3 regions of the Streptomyces sp. NPDC058092 genome follow, and region 1 is predicted to be linked to each of the others. Evidence: riboswitches for the same ligand, from Rfam matches in the RefSeq annotation. Region 1 holds a riboswitch; each other region holds the start of a gene.
The links. Region 1 has a riboswitch for cobalamin ahead of ACFVV1_RS23750 (HoxN/HupN/NixA family nickel/cobalt transporter). Riboswitches for the same ligand answer to the same signal wherever they lie in the genome.
Positions count from the first base shown of each region.

Region 2: another riboswitch for cobalamin. It lies ahead of ACFVV1_RS16885 (cobalamin biosynthesis protein); the one in region 1 lies ahead of ACFVV1_RS23750 (HoxN/HupN/NixA family nickel/cobalt transporter).
Region 3: another riboswitch for cobalamin. It lies ahead of ACFVV1_RS02335 (ribonucleoside-diphosphate reductase subunit alpha); the one in region 1 lies ahead of ACFVV1_RS23750 (HoxN/HupN/NixA family nickel/cobalt transporter).

Region 1 covers NZ_JBHVSY010000014.1:168,697-176,125, reverse strand. The annotation lists gene ACFVV1_RS23755 (electron transfer flavoprotein subunit alpha/FixB family protein) at 1-446, shown strand, start outside; gene ACFVV1_RS23750 (HoxN/HupN/NixA family nickel/cobalt transporter) at 570-1,658, opposite strand; cobalamin riboswitch at 1,686-1,889, opposite strand; gene ACFVV1_RS23745 (hypothetical protein) at 1,886-2,143, opposite strand; gene ACFVV1_RS23740 (biotin/lipoate A/B protein ligase family protein) at 2,241-3,296, shown strand; gene ACFVV1_RS23735 (SpoIIE family protein phosphatase) at 3,418-5,961, opposite strand; gene ACFVV1_RS23730 (response regulator) at 6,069-6,758, opposite strand; gene ACFVV1_RS23725 (sensor histidine kinase) at 6,755-7,429, opposite strand, start outside.
Region 2 covers NZ_JBHVSY010000009.1:45,637-53,065, reverse strand. The annotation lists gene ACFVV1_RS16890 (cobyric acid synthase) at 1-1,311, opposite strand, end outside; gene ACFVV1_RS16885 (cobalamin biosynthesis protein) at 1,308-2,336, opposite strand; cobalamin riboswitch at 2,481-2,612, opposite strand; gene ACFVV1_RS16880 (hypothetical protein) at 2,784-3,014, opposite strand; gene ACFVV1_RS16875 (anion permease) at 3,091-4,356, opposite strand; gene ACFVV1_RS16870 (class II aldolase/adducin family protein) at 4,656-5,315, shown strand; gene ACFVV1_RS16865 (alpha/beta hydrolase) at 5,406-6,533, shown strand; gene ACFVV1_RS16860 (hypothetical protein) at 6,718-7,429, shown strand, end outside.
Region 3 covers NZ_JBHVSY010000001.1:490,953-498,381, forward strand. The annotation lists gene ACFVV1_RS02330 (ribonucleotide-diphosphate reductase subunit beta) at 1-811, opposite strand, end outside; gene ACFVV1_RS02335 (ribonucleoside-diphosphate reductase subunit alpha) at 811-3,222, opposite strand; cobalamin riboswitch at 3,361-3,496, opposite strand; gene mctP (monocarboxylate uptake permease MctP) at 3,645-5,279, opposite strand; gene ACFVV1_RS02345 (DUF3311 domain-containing protein) at 5,276-5,530, opposite strand; gene ACFVV1_RS02350 (GntR family transcriptional regulator) at 5,799-6,563, opposite strand; gene ACFVV1_RS02355 (extracellular solute-binding protein) at 6,843-7,429, shown strand, end outside.

The sequences.
Region 1 (7,429 bases):
CGTTCTCCGAGAAGGCCACCGGCACCAAGGTCGTCTCCCGCACCCCGCGTGAGTCGACGGGGCGCCCGGAGCTGACCGAGGCCGCGATCGTCGTCTCGGGTGGCCGGGGTGTCAACGGCGCCGAGAACTTCGCGGTCATCGAGGCGCTGGCGGACTCGCTCGGTGCGGCGGTCGGTGCGTCGCGGGCGGCCGTGGACGCGGGCTGGTACCCGCACTCCAGCCAGGTCGGCCAGACCGGCAAGTCCGTCTCGCCACAGCTGTACATCGCGTCCGGTATCTCCGGGGCGATCCAGCACCGCGCGGGCATGCAGACGTCCAAGACGATCGTCGCGATCAACAAGGACGCCGAGGCCCCGATCTTCGACCTCGTCGACTACGGCGTCGTCGGCGACCTCTTCCAGGTCGTGCCCCAGCTCACCGAAGAGGTCAGGACCCGCAAGGGCTGACCCACCCCCCTCGAAACAGCGTCCCGACGGTCCGGGGCCGCGTGGTGTGCACTCACTCACCGCACGGCCCCGGACCGTCCTGCCGATCCGGCTCACGTCCAACTCGCCCCCGGCGCAAGGGCGTCAGCCGCTGTCGGCGGCGCGGGCCGTCCAGCGTTCCTCGACCTTCGCGATCCTCCAGTACGCCAACGCCACCGCCCACACCAGCACGAAGAGCCCGACGATGATGTAGCCGACGTTGCCCAGGTCGAGGCCGGAGATCCAGCCGGTGACCGAGTCCCGGAGATCGAGCTTGTCGTGCAGGACGGTGACCAGCTCGATCGTGCCGATGAAGAAGGCGACCGCGATCGACAGGCCCGTGATGGCAAGGTTGTAGAAGACCTTGCGTACGGGGTTGGAGAAGGCCCACTGGTAGGCGAAGTTCATGAACGTCCCGTCGAGCGTGTCGAACAGGCTCATCCCGGCGGCGAACAGCAGCGGCAGGCACAGGATCGCGTACCAGGGCAGACCGGCCGCGGCACCGCTGCCCGCCATGACCATCAGGGTGACCTCCGTGGCGGTGTCGAAGCCGAGACCGAAGAGGAAGCCGAGCGGATACATCTGGCCGGGCCTGGTGATGGACCGGGTGAACCGGCCGAGGATCCGGTTCATGAACCCCCGCGAGTCCAGGTGCTGCTCCAGCTCGGCCTCGTCGAAGCGGCCGGCCCGCATCGCCCTGAACACCCGCAGGATGCCGACGAGCGCGACGAGGTTCAAAGCGGCGATCAGGTAGAGGAAGGACCCGGAGACGGTCGTGCCGACCACGCCCAGCACCTGGTGCGTGCCCGAATTCTCGTTGATCAGCACCCCCGCGAGGCGCGCTCCCCCGGCTACCAGCGCTGCCATGGCGATGACCACGCTGGAGTGTCCGAGCGCGAACCAGAAGCCGACCGAAACGGGCCGCTTGCCGTCGGCCATCAGTTTGCGGGTCGTGTTGTCGATGGCGGCGATGTGGTCGGCGTCGAAGGCGTGCCGCATGCCGAGGGTGTAGGCGGTGATCCCGAGCCCGATGCCGAACGCCTTGGATCCGACCTCGTAATGCCCCGGCACGACCAGCAGGAACAACACGCCGAACGCCACCACGTGCAGGGCCGCTATCACCGCGAGCAGCCCCGCGGTGCGGATGGTGTCCTCGCGCCGCCACTTGAACACGGCAGACTCGGGCAGGGTCATACGGTCACGCTCCAGCACCTCGTGGATAACTTCGTGAGATGCCGTGGCCGGTCTCCTGGCTGACGGGTTCGCTCGCGCTCGTACCCGCCCCGGCCTTCCCAGCCGCGCTCTGCGGCCAGTGGCGTCAGTGGGACGGATACTCCCCGATCACAGTGGCGAGGGCCGCTCCGGCCTGAGACTCCCTGGAGTCTGTCACCGGTCTTCCCGAACACCACGACGCGCACACTCTAGATTCCCGTGAGTGACACCCACAAGTACGCCGGGTCCGACCGGTGGCACAGTGGACGGAGGGCGCGGCCGTCCTCGCTCGCTGCGCGGTCCCGGCCGAAGCGGCCGACGACGAGCTGCCTGCGGCGCTCTCTCCGGACGAGCAGCATCAGCTGAGAAGCGCCGTCGTCGAGCAACTCCCGCGCCGAGCGCCCCTCCACGCCCTCGGCGCACAGAGTGAACTCCCCTTCCTCCGCATGCCGGAGTTCGTAACGCACGGCCCCGTTGTGACGGCGGATTAGATCGCGCGGCAGGGACGTTGTGCGTGATCGGTGCCGATTCGTAGAGGAATCCGGTGGATCTGGAGGCATGGCTGTGCACGGTGAGTACAAGGTCCCGGGCGGCAAGCTCGTCGTCGTCGATCTGGACGTCGAGGGCGGGGCGTTGCGCAACGTACGGGTGGCCGGGGACTTCTTCCTGGAGCCCGACGAGGCGATTCTCGCGATCGACGCGGCGCTGGAAGGTGCCCCGGCCCATACCGGCACCGCCGGTCTCGCCGCCCGGATCGACGCGGCTCTCCCCGCCTCGACCGTGATGCTCGGCCTCAGCTCCGAGGGCGTCGCCGTCGCCGTGCGCCGGGCCCTCGCCCAGGCCACCGAGTGGAGCGACTACGACTGGCAGCTCATCCACGAGGCCCCGCAGTCCCCCGCGCTCCACATGGCCCTCGACGAGGTCATCACCGCCGAGGTCGCCGCGGGCCGGCGTCCGCCGACGCTCCGGGTGTGGGAGTGGGCCTCGCCCGCCGTGATCATCGGCAGTTTCCAGTCGTTGCGCAACGAGGTCGACCCGGCAGGTGCGGAGCGCCACGGCATCACGGTCGTCCGCCGCGTATCCGGTGGTGGGGCCATGTTCGTGGAGCCCGGCAACACCATCACGTACTCGCTCTCCGTCCCGGACTCGCTCGTCTCGGGCCTCTCGTTCGCCGACAGCTACGCCTATCTCGACGACTGGGTGCTCGGCGCCCTCGGCGACATGGGCATCAAGGCCTGGTACCAGCCGCTCAACGACATCGCCACGGACGCAGGGAAGATCGCGGGAGCGGCTCAGAAGCGCGTGGTCGGCGGGGAGGGTGCCGTTCTGCACCACGTGACCATGTCGTACGACATCGACGCCGACAAGATGCTGGAGGTGCTCCGCATCGGCAAGGAGAAGCTCTCCGACAAGGGCACCAAGAGCGCGAAGAAGCGCGTCGACCCGTTGCGCCGCCAGACCGGACTGGCGCGCGAGGCCGTCATAGAGCGGATGATCGAATCCTTCCGCACCCGGTACGGCCTCGCGCAGGGCAAGGTGACGGACGAGGAGATGGCCCGGGCCGAGGAGCTCGTGCGTACGAAGTTCGGCACCGAGGAGTGGACCGCCCGGGTGCCGTGAGCGGGCCCCCGGGCGCGAGCGCCGAATTCCGTGAGCGGGTGATGCACCGGGTGACGCACGGAGTCGAAGACAGCGGCGTTGCTGTGATGCCGGTGCTGTGGACGGTCCATCGGGAGGGTCGTCACGTTGCCGTCGCCGGGATTTCCTGCTCGGTCCAGATGATCTTGCCTTCGGGCGTGTAGCGGGTACCCCAGCGGCGGGTCAGCTGGGCGACGAGGAAGAGGCCGCGACCGCCCTCGTCGGTCGTCCTGGCGTGCCGCAGCCGGGGAGAGGTGCTGCTGGTGTCGGAGACCTCGCAGATCAGGACGGACTGGCGCAGCAGCCGCAGCCTGATCGGGCCGGTGGCGTAGCGCACCGCGTTGGTGACCAGTTCGCTGACGATCAGCTCGGTCGTCATCTCCAGTTCCTCCAGGCCCCAGGTCCTCAGCACGCGCGCCGTGCGGGCCCGGACGCCCGCGACGGCGGCCGGGTCGGAGGGCACCTCCCAGGAGACGACGTGGTCGGCGCTCAGCTCGTGCGTACGGGCGAGCAGCAGGGCGACGTCGTCGGGCTGCGGTACGGGGAGCAGCTGATCGACGACCGTCGCGCACAGTGCGTCGAGGGAGAGTCCGCACTGCGACAGGGCGGCGCCGAGGTGGGACATGCCGATATCGACGTCCCGGTCCCTGCCTTCGATGAGGCCGTTGGTGTAGAGGCCGATCAGGCTGCCTTCCGGCAGCATGACCTCCGCCGTCTCGAAGGGCATCCCGCCCAGGCCGAGCGGGGGCCCCGCGGGCAGTTCGGGGAAGCTGACGCGCCCGTCCGGGAAGACGACGACGGGGGGCGGGTGGCCGGCGCGGGCCATCGTGCAGAGCTGGGTGACCGGGTCGTAGACCGCGTACAGACAGGTGGCGCCGAGCACGGTCGTGCCGCTCGCCCCGCCGTCGGGTTCCTCGTCGCTCAGCCGGAGCACGAGGTCGTCGAGGTGGGCCAGCAGTTCGTCGGGGGGAAGGTCCATGTCGGCGAGGGTGTGCACGGCGGTGCGGAGCCTGCCCATGGTCGCGGCGGCGCTGATGCCGTGGCCGACGACATCGCCGACGACCAGGGCGACCCGGGCGCCGGACAGCGGGATCACATCGAACCAGTCGCCCCCGACACCGTCCTTGGCGTCCGCCGGGAGGTACGAGGATGCCACGTCCAGGGCCATCCCTCCGGGCAGCGTGTGCGGAAGCAGACTGCGCTGGAGGGTCAGCGCCGCGGCGTGCTCGCGGGTGTAGCGGCGGGCGTTGTCCACGCACACCGCCGCCCGCGCCACCACTTCGCGGGCCGGCAGGACGTCGTCGGGTTCGAAAGGGGCCAGGTTCACCGATCGCACGAAAGTGGTCAGGCCGAGCACCGTGTCCCGGGCCCGCATGGGTACGGCGATGAGGGAGTGGAAACCGAACTCGCGGATGGTCGCCGCCCTGGCGGGCTGTTCGACATCCCACAGCCGCCTGACGGAGTCGAGGACCGGGATCAGGAGGGGTTCACCCTCCCTGAGGAACCGGACGTCGTGGGACGGGGGAACGGAGTCCACCGTGTCCCCGACCCGGTGGACCGCCTCCGGGCAGCCCTCCCGCACCGAGCTCATTCCCGCGCGGCGCAGCATCGGCCGGGCCGACGCGCCACCCGCACCCGGGCGGGCGGCTCCCCCGCCGGCAGGCCCCGTACCGGCAGGCCCCGTACCGGCAGGCCCTGTGCCCAGGGGCCACGGGCCGGGCTCCTCCGGGCTGGCGACCGGTTCCAGCAGATCGACGACGACGAAGTCGGCGAACCGCGGCACCGCGAAGTCGGCCAGTTCCTGAGCCGTGCGCAGGACGTCCAGGGTGGAGCCGATGCTGGCTCCGGCGTCGTTGACCAGGGCCAGGCGCTGCTGGGCCTTCCACCGGTCGGTGACGTCCAGGACCATGTAGCAGATGCCGGTGACGGTGCCGTCGCCTTCGGTCAGGGGGAAGAACGAGGTGGAGTAGGCGCGCTCCCGGTGCGGATCGGCCCAGCTCCAGCCCCGGTACTCGTAGTCGATGACGGGGACCCCGGTGTCCAGCACCCGCCGCATCAGGGTCTCTATGGCGTCGGCCGCCATTCCCGGGAGCACTTCACTCAGTCCGCGGCCCACCCGCTGTTCCCGCGGGACGCCGCCGATGCGTTCCAGGGTGTCGTTCAGCCAGACGTAGCGCAGCTGCGGGTTCAGCACCGCCACGCCGATCGGTGAGCTGGTCAGGAAGGCGTCGACCACGGACTGCCCGACGGTCCACTCCGGCCTCCGTTCACGCCCGGAGACCAGGAAGCACTCCCGGCCGTCCAGGTGGAACGCGGCCGAGACCCGCAGATCCACTTCGATCCGCTGCCCGTCGCGCCGCCGCACGGCGGCGACACCGCTCCACCCCACGCCCACGCGGCACCGCTCGGCGATGCCTGCCACCCGTACCGGGTCCCCGGGCATGGCGAGGAGGACGCCGGCGGGGCGCCCGACCACCTCCGCGGCGCGGTAGCCGAGCAGATCCTGTGCGCTGTGCGTCCAGCCGATGACCGTTCCGGTCCCGGCGACCACCGCGGTCGCGTCGTTCGCCGCGTCGAAGGAGTGCTGAGGGTTGCTGGGCTGCGACGGTTCGGCTCCGGGCGCCGACTGCGGGCCTGCGGACGCCATACTGGTCACCACCCATCCACTCCGTTCGGTTCCATGCTCCCGCCTACGGCGCTCGGGTGCGAATGTCCGCGGCCGTGGCTCGGGGGCGGGCTGCCGCGATGCGGGGGTCAGCGGCGGGGTTCGCGGGGTGCGACCAGGCCCGATTCGTACGCGAAGACGACGAGCTGCGCCCGGTCCCGGGCGCCCAGCTTGGTCATGGCGCGGCTGACGTGGGTCTTCGCGGTGAACGGGCTGATCACCATGTGTGCGGCAATCTCCTCGTTGGTGAGACCACGGGCGGCCAGTGCGCTGACTTCGCGTTCCCGGCGGGTGAGGTTCTCGAAACCGGGGGCGGTGGTCCGGTCGGGTGGTCGCGCGACGAATTCGCCGATCAGCCGACGGGTGATCGCGGGCGAGAGCAGCGCGTCACCGCCGGCCGCTACGCGGATCGCACGGAGGAGTTCGGCCGGTTCGGTGTCCTTCAGGAGGAACCCGGCGGCTCCGGCGCGCAGCGCGTCGAAGACGTACTCGTCGAGGCCGTAATTGGTGAGGATCACGACGTGGACGGCGGCCAGCCGGGGGTCGGCGGCGATCTCGCGGGTGGTCTCGATGCCTCCCATCACCGGCATCTGCACGTCGACGAGGGCGACGTCCGGGGTGTGCAGCCGGGCCAGCTCCAGGCCGTGGCGGCCGTCGACGGCCTCACCGATCACCTCGATGCCGTCCTCCGCGTCGAGCAGCGCCCGGAATCCGGCCCGCATCAGCGCCTGGTCGTCGACGATCAGCACCCGGACCGGCGGCGCCTGCGAGGCGGTCATCCGAGGGATCCGGCGGTGTCGAGGGGGAGCTCCGCGCATACGGAGAAGCCGCCGGCCGGGCGGGGTGCGGCTTCGAGGGTGCCGCCGAGTGCCGTGACGCGCTCGCGCATGCCGGTGAGTCCGGTGCCCGCGGTGACGGTGTCACCCGCGGTGCGGGGTCCCTGGTCGTCGATGCACACGGTCAGGGCCCGTTCGGTGTAGGTGAGGCGGACGGTCGTGGTGGCGCGGCCGGCGTGCCGGGCGACATTGGTGAGGGCCTCCTGCACGATGCGGTACGCGGCCCGGTCGACGGCCGGGGGCAGGGGGCGTTCGTCGCCGCTGACCGTGACGTCGAGTGGGATGCCCGCGGTTCGGGCCCGCTCGGCCAGCTCGTCGATGCGGTCGAGGCCGGTGCCGGGCTCGACGACGTCGGTCCGGAGCACTTCCAGTGTCGCCCGCAGTTCGCGCATCGCCTCGCCGCTCGCCTCCTGGATGGCGAGCAGCGCGGGTTCCACCTCGGTGCCCCGTTTACGGGCGAGGTGCACGGCGACTCCCGCCTGGAGCTTGACGATCGAGATGGAGTGGGTGAGCGAGTCGTGCAGCTCGCGGGCGATCCGCAGCCGCTCCTCCCCCGCCCGGCGCAGCGCGGCCTCGTCCCGGCTGCGTTCGGCGTCCAGGGCCCGTTGTTCGGT
Region 2 (7,429 bases), on a different contig from region 1:
GTAGCGGCGGCGGAATTCGTCGCTCTCCAGCGAGCCGTGCCAGTGGGTGCCCCACACGGCGCCGACCCGGCAGCCGTCCAGGAACGGTTCGCCGCCGCGTACATCGGCGACGCCGTGGTGGATCTCGTACCCCTCGACAGATGCGCCGAGCGCCTCGCCGACGGGGCGGGCGAGGGTCTTCTCGCGGTTGAAGCGGATGCGTACGGGCAGCAGGCCGAGGCCGTCGATGTGCCCGGCCCTCGACTCGACGTCGTCCTCGATGTGTTCACCGAGGATCTGGAAGCCGCCGCAGATGCCGAGGACCGGCCGGTCCTCGGCGGCACGCCGCACCAGGGCGTCGGCGAGGCCGCGCTCGCGCAGCCAGGCCAGCGCGTTCACGGTGCCGCGGGTGCCCGGCACGATGACGAGGTCGGCGTCGGCCAGCTCCTCGGCGCGGTCCACGAACCGGACGACGACGCCCGGTTCGGCGGCCAGTGCGTCCACATCGGTGAAGTTCGACATCAGGGGTACGGCGCACACTGCGACGCGCAGCACGTCGTCGCCGAGCGGCGGCGCGACGACCGATTCGCGTACGGCTCCGCGCAGCGAGACCCTCAGACCGTCCTCTTCGTCGATGCCCAGGCCGTGGGTGAAGGGCAGCACCCCGTACGTCTGCCGCCCGGTGATGTCGCGCAGCATCTCCAGGCCGGGCTCCAGCAGCGAGACGTCGCCGCGGAACTTGTTGACGAGGTAGCCGGCGATCAGCGACTGGTCCTCGGCGTCGAGCAGCGCCGTCGTACCGAAGAACGAGGCGAAGACGCCGCCGCGGTCGATGTCACCGACGACCACCACCGGGAAGCGCGCCGCCCGTGCGATGCCCATGTTCACGATGTCCGTGCGCCGTAGATTGATCTCGGCCGGACTGCCCGCCCCCTCGCAGATCACTGCGTCATACGTGCCCCGAAGCTGCTCCAGACAGTCCACGACCGTGGAGAGAAGCGCTTCCTGCCGGCCCCCGTGGTAGCCGCGCGCGCTCATCTCGCCCACCGGTCTGCCCATCAGGACGACCTGGCTGGAGCGGTCGCCGCCGGGCTTGAGCAGGACCGGGTTCATCAGCGCGGTCGGCTCGACCCGGGCGGCCTGGGCCTGCATGGCCTGGGCGCGGCCGATCTCGGCACCCTCGCGGGTGACGAACGAGTTCAGCGACATGTTCTGCGCCTTGAAGGGCGCCACCTTCACGCCTCGGCGTACGAGCCAGCGGCAGATGCCCGCGGTGACGACGCTCTTGCCCGCGTCCGAGGTGGTTCCGGCGACCAGCAGTCCGCCGCTCATGTCCGTCTCCGTCCTGCGATCGAACGTCCTGCCATCGAATGTCCTGCGATCGAACGTCCTGCCTTCGGGCGTTCCGCGATCCGCCGGGCGGCGAGGGCCACGCCCAGCCGGCCCGCCACGCACACGCCGAGGGCCAGCGCGCTCACCCGGCGCGACAGCCGTACCGCGCGTTCGATGTCCTGGGTCTCCACCGCCCGGCCCGTCTCCCCGTTGAGGACGGGACGGTGCTCGACGCGGCCGCCGTACGCGAGCGTCCCGCCGAGCCGTACGCCGAGCGCACCCGCGAACGAGGCTTCCACCGGGCCCGCGTTGGGGCTCGGGTGCTTGGCCGCGTCGGCCCGCCACGCCCGTACCGCTCCACGTGGCCGCCCCCCGGAGGCCACGGCGAGCAGGGCGGTGAGCCGGGCACCGGGCCAGCCCGCGAGGTCGTCGAGGCGGGCCGAGGCCCAGCCGTAGCGCCGGTGGCGGGGCGACTTGTGGCCGACCATGGCGTCGAGCGTGTTCGCGGCCCGGAAGCCGACGAGCCCGGGGACACCGGCCAGCGCACCCCACACCAGGGCGCCGACCACGGCGTCCGAGGTGTTCTCGGCCACGGACTCCACCACGGCGCGGGCGATCTGCGGCCCGTCGAGGGAGTGCGGATCGCGCCCGCACAGATGCGGCAGCCGCTCGCGGGCGCGGTCGATGTCACCGGCGGCCAGGGCGTCGCCGATGGTCCGGGCCTCACGCCCCAGGGAGGTACCGCCGACGACGGACCAGGTGGCGGCCGCGGTCAACGCGACGGAGACGGCGGGGTGGCCACGTACGGCACGGGTGATCAGCGCGGCACCACCCGCGGCGCCTCCGGCGCAGACAAGGGTGTGCAGCGCGCCCCACCCGCGGTGGTCGCGCCACAGCCGGCGCTCGACGCCCGCCGCGGCCCGCCCGAAGGCGGCGACCGGATGCCCCCTGCGGGGGTCACCGAGCAGCAGATCGCCGATCAGACCGGCTGTGGCGCCGTACGCGAAGATGCGGTCGGCACGCACGGCTCAACCGGCCGTCACGCCTCGAAGGAGGTTCGTACAGGCGGCTCTCGACGAGAGCGCCACAGCAACGGACGCACGGCAGCCAGGCATGGCGATATGTCCTCACTCAGGGTCCGCGCCCTGGTTCGACGTGACCGGCGACGAGAGTCTCCTGGCTCCCGGATCCGCAGTTCCCCCGGCCTTCCAGCCCGCTCGCGCGTGCCGTGACTTCCGGTGTGGGGGACTGCTCCCCGGTGACAGTGGCGGGACCGCGCCGGATTCGCACCGGCTTCCTCTGCTGTCGCCGTAATTGGCTCCGGCAGTCCACCACGCTCCGCGAACGCCCGTCAACTTGCCGTTGACCTGCGACGGCGCAGTGTGCTGAGGCCCACACCGGGCCCGGCGCAGCACTTCGGGCCGGACACACGTCGTGTGTCCGGCCCGAAGAGGGAGTGCGCGGGGCGGGGCTCAGGCGACGATCAGATAGATCCCGTACGCGACCGCCGCCGCGCACAGCGCGAAGCAGACGTACGCGCCGGTGCGGGCCAGCAGCAGTGAGCCGCCGGAGCCGCCCTGCGTGGCCGGTTCGGGCTGCTTGGAGAGGCCGACGATGCCCAGGGTGAAGAGGCCGACCAGCGCGACGGTGGCGACGAGGGAGACGCCGAAGACGGTGCCGAGGGCTGCCCAGTCGATTTTCATGCTGAATCCTTAAGACGGCGGGCCTGGACGATGGGCCCGGACGGCGGGCCCGGGCGGACCGGCCTGGACGGTCGGCCTAGACGGTGGCGGGTCGCGCCGGGTCCGGGGTGGCTCCGGCCGGGGCCGGAATGGTGGTCTTGAGGTCCTGTGCCGCTGCCTGGGCCGCGGTGAGCGGCGGGCTGACGGCGGCGATGGCCGTGGTGACGACGCCCGCGGGCTCGGCGACGCCGTCCGCCGGTGCGACATCGCCGTGGCCGACCGGCTTGCGGCGCGACAGCATCCAGATCGCCCCGGAGCCCGCGACCAGCAGCGCCGCGACGACCACGACCCCCCAGGTGCCCTGCTTGGTGAGGAATTCCGCGCCCGCGCCGACCAGACCCGCGGCCGGCAGGGTCAGACCCCAGGCGACGAACATCCGGGTGGCGGTGGACCAGCGGACCACGCCGCCCTGGCGGCCGAGGCCCGCGCCCATCACGGCGCCGGAGCAGGACTGGGTGGTGGAGAGGGAGAAGCCGAGGTGCGAGGAGGCCAGGATGACCGTGGCCGCACTGGTCTGGGCGGCGAAGCCCTGCGGCGGCTTGAGGTCGGTGAGGCCGCTGCCCATGGTGCGGATGATGCGCCAGCCGCCCAGATAGGTGCCGAGCGCGATGGCCAGACCGGCGGAGACGATCACCCAGACCGGCGGGTTGGAGCCGGGGTGCAGGACGCCACCGGTGACCAGCGCCAGGGTGATGATGCCCATGGTCTTCTGCGCGTCGTTGGTGCCGTGGGCGAGGGAGACGAGTCCGGCCGAGGCGATCTGACCGGCGCGGTAGCCCTTGGCGGTGGCCTTCTCCTGGGCGTCGTTACGGATCTTCCCGCCGATCCGGTACGTCAGCCTGGTGGCCAGCAGCGCGGCCAGACCGGCGACGACCGGGGCGGCGACCGCGGGGAGCAGCACCTTGGTGACGACGGTGCCGCCGTTGACCGACGACCAGCCCGCCGACATCACCGCCGCGCCGATCAGGCCGCCGAACAGGGCGTGCGAGGAGCTGGACGGCAGCCCGACCAGCCAGGTCAGCAGATTCCACAGGATGGCGCCGACGAGTGCCGCGAAGATGACTTCTGTTCGCAGCCCGCTCTCGTTGACGATCCCGCCGGAGATCGTCTTGGCGACCTCCACGGACAGGAACGCGCCGACGAGGTTGAGAACGGCGGACATGGCCACCGCTGTCTTCGGTCTGAGTGCGCCGGTCGAGATGGTCGTCGCCATCGCGTTGGCGGTGTCATGGAAACCGTTCGTGAAATCGAACACTAGAGCTGTCACGATCACAATCGCGAGGAGCAGCGTGATGTGTTCCATTTACCCAGGCAATCGTTCGACGTCATTGGCACGTGGACCGTAGGCAATCTGAGTGAACAGAAGATGAACTGAACAGGGCGTCACGGTGACTGCAAACGGAGTCGGGTCGCTCTTTTCGTACCCCGCTTGTCCCGCGCGCGCGGCGCGAGTCGGGCGCAGGGCCCTGCGAGGCCTGTTTCGGCCCCTCATTGCCCCTATTTACGAACGTTTCCGATTTGTGATGGTGACGACTTCGGTCGACCGCATGTCTGTTCGCCTTCCGGGCTGACCCGGGCCTCCGTAGCTGACAGGATCTCCGCATGAGCGATCAGCAGCGGGACGCGATCGAACGGGCCTGGGAGGGTGTTGTCGCCACCGCCCGCAGGACGGCGGCGGACGGCCTCGTCGTCGGGACCTCGGGCAACGTGTCGGCCCGGGTCGGCGGGACGGTCCTGGTCACCCCGAGCGGAGTGCCGTACGACCGGCTCGGCCCCGAGGACGTCGTCGGCGTCGATCTGACAGGCAACCGGGTCCTAGGCGAACTGGCCCCGACCAGCGAACTCCCGCTCCACCTCGCGGTCTACCGGAACAGCGACGCGGCCGCCGTCGTGCACACCCACGCAGTGCACGCCACGGCCGTCTCCACCCTGGTTCCCGAGGTCCCCCCGGTCCACTACGCCGCCGCCATGCTCGGTGGCCCCGTCCGGGTCGCGGCCTACGCGCGCTACGGGACCGCGGAACTGGCCGAGAACATGCTCGCCGCCCTGCGGGACCGTACGGGCTGCCTGCTCCAGAACCACGGAACCGTCACCTACGGAGCCACCCTGGACGAGGCGTACGACAGGACCGCCCAGCTGGAATGGCTCTGCCGGCTCTGGCTCACCGCGAGCTCCGTACCCGGACACACGCCGAGCCTGCTCTCCCCGGCCCAGCTGCGGGACGTACAGGAAGCCCTGAAGGGATACGGACAGCCGGGCTGACCCGCTCCCGGCTGTCCCGCCACCCCCTGCCGGGACACCGGACGGCCCCGTCCGCTGGCAGGGTGCGGCACACCCCCCGACACTGGAGCCGTGCGCCCGGCAACAGTCACGGCAGCAGCCGTCACCACGATCCTCGGCGTCGGTGCGGCAGCTGTCGCGGCCGGCCGGTACGCCAGCGACGCCGCACTCAGGGCGCCGTCCGGACGACCGCTCCCCGCCGACCGCAGACTCACCGTGCACTCCACGGCGGCCGGGCAGATCACCCTGACCCGCTCCTTCGCCGCGCTGCGGCCCGGCAGGTACGGACTGGTGGGCGACGACGTCCACGCGGTCGTCGGCCCGGTGATCGAACACGCCCATCACGCCCCCGACACCGTCGTCCGCCGACTGGAGCGGGTCAACCGCGGCAGCCTGGAACCCGGCGCCAAGGTCCGGATCACCCCGCAGCTGCACAGCGGCGACCCCTGCTCGGCCCTCGGCCTCGACCACAAGGAAGTCGAGATCCCCGGCGAACTGGGCGCGCTGCCCGCCTGGTTCCTGCCCGCCGCCCGCGACACCTGGGTCATCACCGTGCACGGACTCGGCACGACCAGGGAACACCCCATGAACGTCATGGAGTTCCTGCACGACCTGCGCCTGCCCGTCCTCGACCTGGCCTACCGCGGCGACGCCGGAGCCCCGCGGTCCCCCGACGGCCTCGCCCACCTCGGCGAATCCGAATGGCGCGACCTGGACGCGGCCGTCCGCTTCGCCGTGCGGTACGGAGCCGACAAGGTCGTCCTGCACGGCTGGTCCACCGGCGCCTCGATGGCACTGCACACGGCCGTCAACTCCGCGCTGCGCAACCGGATCCGCGGTCTCGTCCTCGACTCCCCGGTCCTGGACTGGGTCACCACGCTGCGCGCCCTGGCCGTCGCGCACGGCGTCCCGGCGGCGCTGCTGCCGCTCGCCGTCCGTGCCGCCCAGGGGCAGACCGGGCTGCGTGGCGCCCGGCTCCTGGACGGTTCCCTCGCATCGGCGCTGCGCGTCCCGACCCTGATCTTCCACGGCCCGGACGACACCCTGGCCCCCTGGCAACCGTCCCGCGATCTCGCCGCCCGCCGCCCGGACCTGGTCGCCCTGCGTGCCGTACCGCAGGCTCCGCATGCGGCGATGTGGAATGCCGACCCGGTCCACTACGAAGAGGCCCTGCGGCGCTTCCTCACGCCCCTGATGTGACCTGATGAGAGGGATCGGCCGATTGGTGCCGGACCCCGCCGGACACCCCTCCCCCGCGAATTCGGGTTCCGTTTGGGCTTTCGGGCCGTCAGAGGCAAGACTGCTCCCCGTGACGTCCCGTACTCCGCGCGACTCCAGGCTGCGACTTGTCCGCCCCCGACCCATCGCCACCGCTCGCAAGGCGGTGACCACCCGGCGCACCAGGCCGGCGCCCCGCCCTCCGGAGGGCACCCCGCCCCGGGCGGAACTGGCCCGCCAGGCCAGGACGGTCCTCGCCGACGCCGTACGGATCGCCCACTGGGCAGCCGACGGCGCGTTCCCCGGCGCGCCGCCACCGGCCGCCCAGGCTCTCGAACGGGCCGCGACGGCCCTGGAGTTGTCCCCGGCCCAGGTGCGTTCCGGCTGGGACCGGGCCCGCCTGGCCGGTCTCGTCGAACTGCACGGCGGCACCGCGCGCCCCGGCTGGCGGCTGCGCGCCTGGGACCGCGACGACTCCGCCGTGCTCCGCGGCTGGGTGGCGCTCTTCGACGCCTGGTCGCTCGTCCACCCCGCACCCGAGGGCATCGAGTCCACCGCGGTCGCCGAGGCCGTCGAGGCCGTGCCCCAGGTGCTCTCCCTCCTCCAGCTCTCGGCCGGCCCGGTCACCGTGCCCGCCCTCCTGGACCTGCTCGGCCAGCGCGTCGCCGAACTCCACGAGGAGCGCTGCGAGGTGCCCTACGGACCGCAGCCGCTGCCCGCACCGGCCGCATCCGCCCCCGCCGCACACCCCGCTGCCCTGGTCGCCCTTCTCCTCGACTGGGCCCTGGAAGGACTGGCCGCCGTCGGCGCGCTCACGCTCGGCGCCGGACACGCCACCCTCACCCCGCTCGGCAACTGGGCGGTCTGGGTCAAGCTGG
Region 3 (7,429 bases), on a different contig from region 1:
CACCGCAGAGGTCGCGGCCGAACTGGAGCTCAGCTGCGACCGCTTCCTCGAGCATCGCGGAGATGTCCTTCTCCAGCTCCTCGTCGAAGAGGTCAGGCTCCTCCTTGCGGACCGTGTCGACCACCTCGAATGCGAAGCTCATGTGGCAAGTTTCGTCCCGGAAGACCCAGTTCGTCCCCGTGGCGAGACCGTGCAGCAGACCCCGCGAGCGGAACCAGTAGACGTACGCGAACGCGCCGTAGAAGAACAGCCCCTCGATGCACGCCGCGAAGCAGATCAGGTTCAGCAGGAAGCGACGGCGTTCGGCCTTCGTCTCAAGACGCTCGATCTTCTCGACCGAATCCATCCACTTGAAGCAGAACTGCGCCTTCTCACGGATGGACGGAATCTCCTCGACCGCGTCGAACGCGGCGGAACGGTCGTCCGGATCGGGCAGATAGGTGTCCAGCAGCGTCAGATAGAACTGGACGTGCACGGCCTCCTCGAAGAGCTGCCGCGAGAGATACAGCCGCGCCTCGGGGGAGTTGATGTGCTTGTACAGCGTCAGCACGAGGTTGTTGGAGACGATCGAGTCACCCGTCGCGAAGAACGCGACGAGCCGGCCGATCATGTGCTGTTCGCCGGGGGACAGCTTGGCGAGGTCGGCGACGTCGGAGTGCAGATCGACCTCCTCCACCGTCCAGGTGTTCTTGATCGCGTCGCGGTAGCGCTCGTAGAAGTCCGGGTAGCGCATGGGCCGCAGGGTCAGTTCGAAGCCCGGGTCGAGCAGGTTCTTGTCGCGCGCGGTCTTCTCGGAGTTGGTGGAGCTCATTACTGACAGGCCTCGCAGGACTCGGGGTTTTCGAGAGAGCAGGCGATCGCGTCGGCGTCGGGCGCCGAGGCCTGCTGTACGGGAATGGGGACGGTGGCCGCGGCCCGGCCGGAGGCCGCACGGGCGATCCGGGTCGCCGGGCGTGAGCGCAGGTAGTACGTCGTCTTCAGCCCCTGCTTCCAGGCGTACGCGTACATGGAGGAGAGCTTGCCGATCGTCGGCGTCTCCATGAAGAGGTTCAGCGACTGGCTCTGGTCGAGGAACGGGGTACGGGCCGCCGCCATGTCGATCAGTCCGCGCTGCGGGATCTCCCACGCCGTGCGGTACAGCGCCCGCACGTCAGCCGGGATCCAGGCGAAGCCCTGCACGGAGCCGCTCGCCTCGCGCAGCGCCTCACGGGTCCGCGCGTCCCACACGCCGAGCTGCTTCAGCTCCTCCACCAGATACGCGTTGACCTGGAGGAACTCACCGCTGAGCGTCTCGCGCTTGAAGAGGTTGGAGACCTGCGGCTCGATGCACTCGTACACACCCGCGATCGAGGCGATCGTCGCCGTCGGCGCGATGGCGAGCAGCAGCGAGTTGCGCATCCCGGTCTTCGCGATCCGGGCGCGCAGCGCGTCCCAGCGCTCCGGCCAGTTCAGCTCGGTGTCGTAGTGGTCGGGGTGCAGCACACCGCGCGCGGCCCGCGTCTCGGCCCAGGCCGGCAGCGGACCCGACCGCTCGGCGAGCTCGCAGGACGCCTCGTACGCCGCGAGCATGATCCGCTCGGAGATCTGTGTGGAGAGCGCGCGGGCCTCGGGGGAGTCGAACGGCAGCCGCAGCCGGAAGAAGACGTCCTGCAGGCCCATGGCCCCGAGGCCGACCGGGCGCCACTTCGCGTTGGAGCGGCCGGCCTGCTCGGTCGGGTAGAAGTTGATGTCGACGACCCGGTCGAGGAAGGTCACGGCGGTACGGACGGTGGCGTCCAGCCGCTCCCAGTCGATGGAGCCGTCGGCGACGAACGCACCGAGGTTGACCGAACCCAGGTTGCAGACGGCCGTCTCGCCGTCGTCGGTGACTTCGAGGATCTCGGTGCACAGATTCGACGAGTGGACGACGCGGCCCGGCTCGGCGGTCTGGTTCGCGGTGCGGTTGGAGGCGTCCTTGAACGTCATCCAGCCCTGGCCGGTCTGCGCCAGGGTCCGCATCATCCGGCCGTACAGCTCACGGGCCGGCATCGACTTGCGGGCCAGCCCCTTGGCCTCGGCGGCCCGGTACGCGGCGTCGAACGCGTCGCCCCACAGGTCGACCAGCTCGGGGACGTCGGCGGGCGAGAACAGCGACCAGTCGCCGTCCGCGTCGACCCGGCGCATGAACTCGTCCGGGATCCAGTGCGCCAGGTTGAGGTTGTGCGTACGCCGCTGGTCCTCGCCCGTGTTGTCGCGCAGCTCCAGGAACTCCTCGATGTCCGCGTGCCAGGTCTCCAGGTAGACGGCGGCGGCGCCCTTGCGCCGGCCGCCCTGGTTCACCGCGGCGACCGAGGCGTCGAGCGTCTTCAGGAATGGCACGATGCCGTTGGAGTGCCCGTTGGTGCCACGGATCAGCGAACCGCGGGCGCGGATGCGGGAGTACGAGAGACCGATGCCGCCCGCGTGCTTCGAGAGCCGTGCCACCTGGTGGTAGCGGTCGTAGATCGAGTCGAGCTCGTCGAGCGGGGAGTCCAGCAGATAGCAGGAGGACATCTGCGGGTGCCGGGTGCCGGAGTTGAACAGGGTCGGCGAGGACGGCAGATAGTCGAGCCGGCTCATCAGCCCGTACAGCGCCGCGACTTCGTCCAGGGCACGCTCCGAGTCGTTCTCGGCGAGCCCGGACGCGACTCGCAGCATGAAGTGCTGGGGTGTCTCGATGACCTGGCGGGTGTGCGGGTGGCGGAGCAGATAGCGGCTGTGCAGGGTCCGCAGCCCGAAGTAGCCGAAGCGGTCGTCGGCGCCGTCGGCCAGCGAACGCTCCACCAGCGAGTCGAGGGCGGCCGCGTGCAGCGCGACGAACTCGGCGGTGCGGTCCGCGATCAGGCCCTCGCGGTGCCCGACGGCGACCGAGGCGGAGAAGGAGACGGCGCCCTGGCCGGCGGCCTCGTCGGCGATGGCGAGGGTCAGGAGCCGGGCGGCGAGCCGGGAGTAGGCGGGGTCCTCGGAGATCAGCCCCGCGGCGGCCTCGGTGGCCAGCGCGCGCAGCTCGGCCTCGTCCGCCCGGGCGCTGCGGCCGCGCAGCGCGGCGGCGGCGACGCGACCGGGGTCGGTGTCGGGCAGATCGACGGTGAGGTCGGTCAGGGTCCGCAGCAGTGCGGTTCCCGGTCCGTCGTGTGCGGTTGCCTCGGACTCGGCCGCTTCGGACACGGCGGCTGAAGCCGGATCGGCTGGCGCGATGGTCACGTGGTGCTCTCCCTCGCTCGGCTCGGGGCCGGCGGGGAACGGGGCGGCCGGACAGAGGCGGGCCCGGGTCTGGGCAGCACTCCGTACGGCGTCCACCGGCCCAACCGCGAGGCCCGGACGTCTGGCATCCGGTTCGGTCGAGCCGGATGCGCTGTCGGCAGGTCCTCGGACTTACTCGGGGGTGCGCAAAAGCGCACCGAACACACCGTTGCGGGACAGTTCCGGATTCGCACCGGATTCCCCTGCGGCGACAGCGAGCATGAGCATACATGTGGGGGCCGCCCGATGAGACAGCCCCCACATGTTGTGTCGCGCAACGGAATTCGGGACGCGCGTACGGCCCGCCGCTGAGGGCAGGGGCGGCCCGCCGCGCCCCGCTGAAGGGGGCTCGACGGGCCGTCGTACGGCTGTGGGAGCGGCCGTCAGTGGCCGCCGCGTGCCCCTGCTGTGGCCGGTGGGAGCTCCACCTGGACGCCCCGGTCGCCCGCGTCGGCCGTGTAGTCGGCCGGCGAGGTCTCGTCGACCCCGACGGGCGCCTTCACGGCGTTCAGGACGAAGGTGAGCACCACCGTCACCACCACGTTCAGCACGAACGCCGTGAGACCGATGTAGCCGATCTCGCCGATGCCCGGGATCTCCTTGGACGACCCGCCGAAGTGCGCCTGGGTCGGGCTGGCGACGCCGTACGCGGCCACCGTCCCGTACACCATGCCGACCGCCCAGCCCGCGAGCAGCGCCCAGCGGTGGAACCAGCGGGTGAACAGGCCGCCGACCAGGGCCGGCATCGTCTGGAGGATCCAGATCCCGCCGAGCAGCTGGAAGTTGATCGCGACCGTCTTGTCCATGGTGAGGACGAAGGCGAGCGCGCCGACCTTCACCAGCAGCGACACCAGCTTGGAGACCTTGGTCTCCTGCTCCGGGGTCGCGTCGGGCTTCAGGAAGTCCTTGTAGATGTTGCGGGTGAAGAGGTTCGCCGCGGCGATCGACATGATCGCGGCGGGCACCAGCGCGCCGATGCCGATGGCGGCGAACGCGACGCCCGCGAACCAGTCCGGGAACATGTTCTCGAACAGCTGCGGGATGGCCAACTGCCCGTTGTCGACCTTGATCCCGGCGGCGATCGCCATGAAGCCGAGCAGCGCCAGCAGGCCCAGCATCAGCGAGTACAGCGGCAGGATCGTGGTGTTGCGCCGGATCACATTGCGGCTGCGGCTGGAGAGCGTCGCCGTGATCGAGTGCGGATACATGAACAGCGCCAGCGCCGAGCCCAATGCCAGGGTGGCGTAACCCCATTGACCCGCCTCGCCCGGTGCGAGCGCGCCGCGCGGCTTGCCGGTCGCCGGATTGGTCTGCGAGAACGCCTCGCCGGCCTTGGCGAAGATGTCGTCGAAGCCGCCGAGCTTGATCGGGATGTAGATGATCGCCACCGTGATGACCAGATAGATCAGCCCGTCCTTGACGAAGGCGATCAGCGCGGGCGCCCGCAGACCGGACGAGTAGGTGTACGCGGCGAGCACCGCGAACGCGATCAGCAGCGGCAGGTCCTTGATGAACCAGTGGGTGTTCTCGCCACCGCCGACGCCCATCACGTCCAGCACCGCCTGGATGCCGACGAGTTGGAGCGCGATGTACGGCATCGTGGCGAGGATGCCCGTGACGGCGACCGCCAGCGAGAGCCCCTTCGAGCCGAAGCGTCCGCGGACGAAGTCCGAGGTGGTCACGTAGCCGTGCTTGTGCGAGACCGACCAGAGCCGCGGCAGGAAGGTGAAGATCAGCGGGTACACGAGGATCGTGTACGGCACGGCGAAGAAGCCGGCTGCGCCCGCCGCGTAGATCGCCGCGGGCACGGCGACGAAGGTGTACGCGGTGTACAGGTCGCCGCCGAGCAGGAACCAGGTGACCCAGGTGCCGAACGACCGTCCGCCCAGGCCCCATTCGTCGAGGCTGGCGTCGTTCTCGGCCTTCCGCCAGCGTGCGGCCAGGAAGCCCATGACCGTGACGGCCAGGAAGAAGAAGATGAAGACGCCGAGTGCGACGCCGTTCACGCCGTCCTTCATGCCGACGCACCCCCCTTGCGGGCGCGCTGGTCACGCTGCCACAGCTTGTACGCGATCATCGTGAGCGCGGTGGAGATCAGCACCCAGAGCATCTGGTACCAGTAGAAGAACGGAATGCCGATGAAGGTGGGGTCCACCTTCGCGTACGAACTCACCCAGAGCATCGCCACGAACGGCGCGATGAGACAAAGGGCGATGACCACCCGCACCGGTGTGACGGTCGGTGGTTTTCCTTCTGGGTCTGCTGGCATGCGGCGACTCCGTCCCCTCGCTGATCACCTGGTGTAATGCGCAGGAAATCTAGGGGAGGCTTCTGGTCACCGTCACCCCCTGTCCGCATTGCGGTCCGGCAACAGTCTCGTGAGCGGGCGCGAATGTTCGGAATGTTGCCAAACGTACGAGAGTTGGTCCGGATCAAGGCGTGCGAACGGCCCCCGTGGAGTGACGGATTCCACGGGGGCCGATGCGGCTGTGCGTACGGGGTGCGGTGGCCGGAAGCAGCCGGTCGCCGTGGCGGGTTCAGTCCGTCGGCCGCTTCAGGCGGGCCACGAACTTGTACCGGTCGCCGCGGTAGACCGAGCGCACCCACTCCACCGGCTCGCCCCGTCCGTCCAGCGAATGCCGCGAAAGCATCAGCATCGGAAGGCCCACATCCGTACCGAGCAGCCCGGCCTCGCGCGGTGTGGCGAGCGAGGTCTCGATGGTCTCCTCGGCCTCGGCCAGCCTGACGTCGTACACCTCGGCGAGCGCGGTGTAGAGAGACGTGTACTTCACCAGCGAACGGCGCAGCGCCGGGAAGCGTTTGGCCGAAAGGTGCGTGGTCTCGATCGCCATCGGCTCACCGCTGGCGAGCCGGAGGCGCTCGATCCGCAGTACGCGGCCGCCGGTCGTGATGTCGAGCAGCCCGGCCAGCGTGTCGTCGGCCGTGACATAGCCGATGTCCAGCAGCTGGGAGGTCGGTTCGAGTCCCTGGGCGCGCATGTCCTCGGTGTACGAGGTGAGCTGGAGGGCCTGGGAGACCTTCGGTTTGGCGACGAAGGTCCCCTTGCCCTGGATGCGCTCCAGCCGGCCCTCGACGACCAGTTCCTGGAGGGCCTGGCGCACGGTGGTGCGCGAGGTGTCGAACTCGGCGGCCAGGGTCCGCTCCGGGGGCACGGGAGTGCCCGGCGGCATGGTGTCCGTCATCTCCAGGAGATGTCGCTTCAGCCGGTAGTACTTCGGGACGCGCGCCGTCCGCGTGGTCGCGCCCGTCTCGTTCTCCGTACTGCCCCCGTCGGCACCCATGGCCCGCCTTCCCGACTGCTGCGTTGCTGCCGTCACCGGCTCCTCCGTCTGTCGCGGCTCACATGGTGGCACGGTCCGGTCACGGGTCGTCGCCCTCCCTTAGATGTCGGTCCTATAACGGACGCGAGTGCACTTCTTATACACCCTTGACACCCCTAAAGGTCTAGGCCAAGCTCCCGGTACTGGTCTAAACCATTAAAGACCAGGTCCAGCCCCAGCAGTACTCGTCGAATGTCTTCGCGGTGGGCGGGGTTGCAGTATCCCTGAGGAGGGTTTGGCGTGAAGCGCAAGCTCATCGCGGCGATCGGCGTCGCGGGCATGATGATCGGCCTGGCGGCGTGCGGGTCCGACGACGGCGGTAGCGACAACGTTAAGAAGACGAGCGCCGGCAGTTACGAGGGCCAGACCCTGACTGTATGGACGATGTCCGGCTCGAACCCGCCCGGTTGGACCAAGACGGTCACCGACGAGTTCGAGAAGAAGACCAAGGCCAAGCTGAAGATCGAAGTCCAGGACTGGAACGGCATTCAGCAGAAGGTCACGACGGCCCTCTCCGAGTCCAACCCGCCGGACGTCCTGGAGATCGGCAACACGCAGACCCCCGCGTACGCCAAGACCGGTGGCCTCGCGGACCTCGGTGACTTGAAGAAGGAGATCGGCTCCGCCTGGGCCGACGGCGTCAACCAGCCCTCCGTCTACGACGGCAAGCAGTACGCCCTGCCGTGGTACGTGGGCAACCGCGTCGTCATGTACAACAAGAAGGTCTTCAAGGACGCCGGTATCACCGAGACGCCGAAGACCCGTGCCGACCTCTTCAAGGCGTTCGACGCCATCAAGCAGAAGGGCGACGCCGAGCCGATCTACCT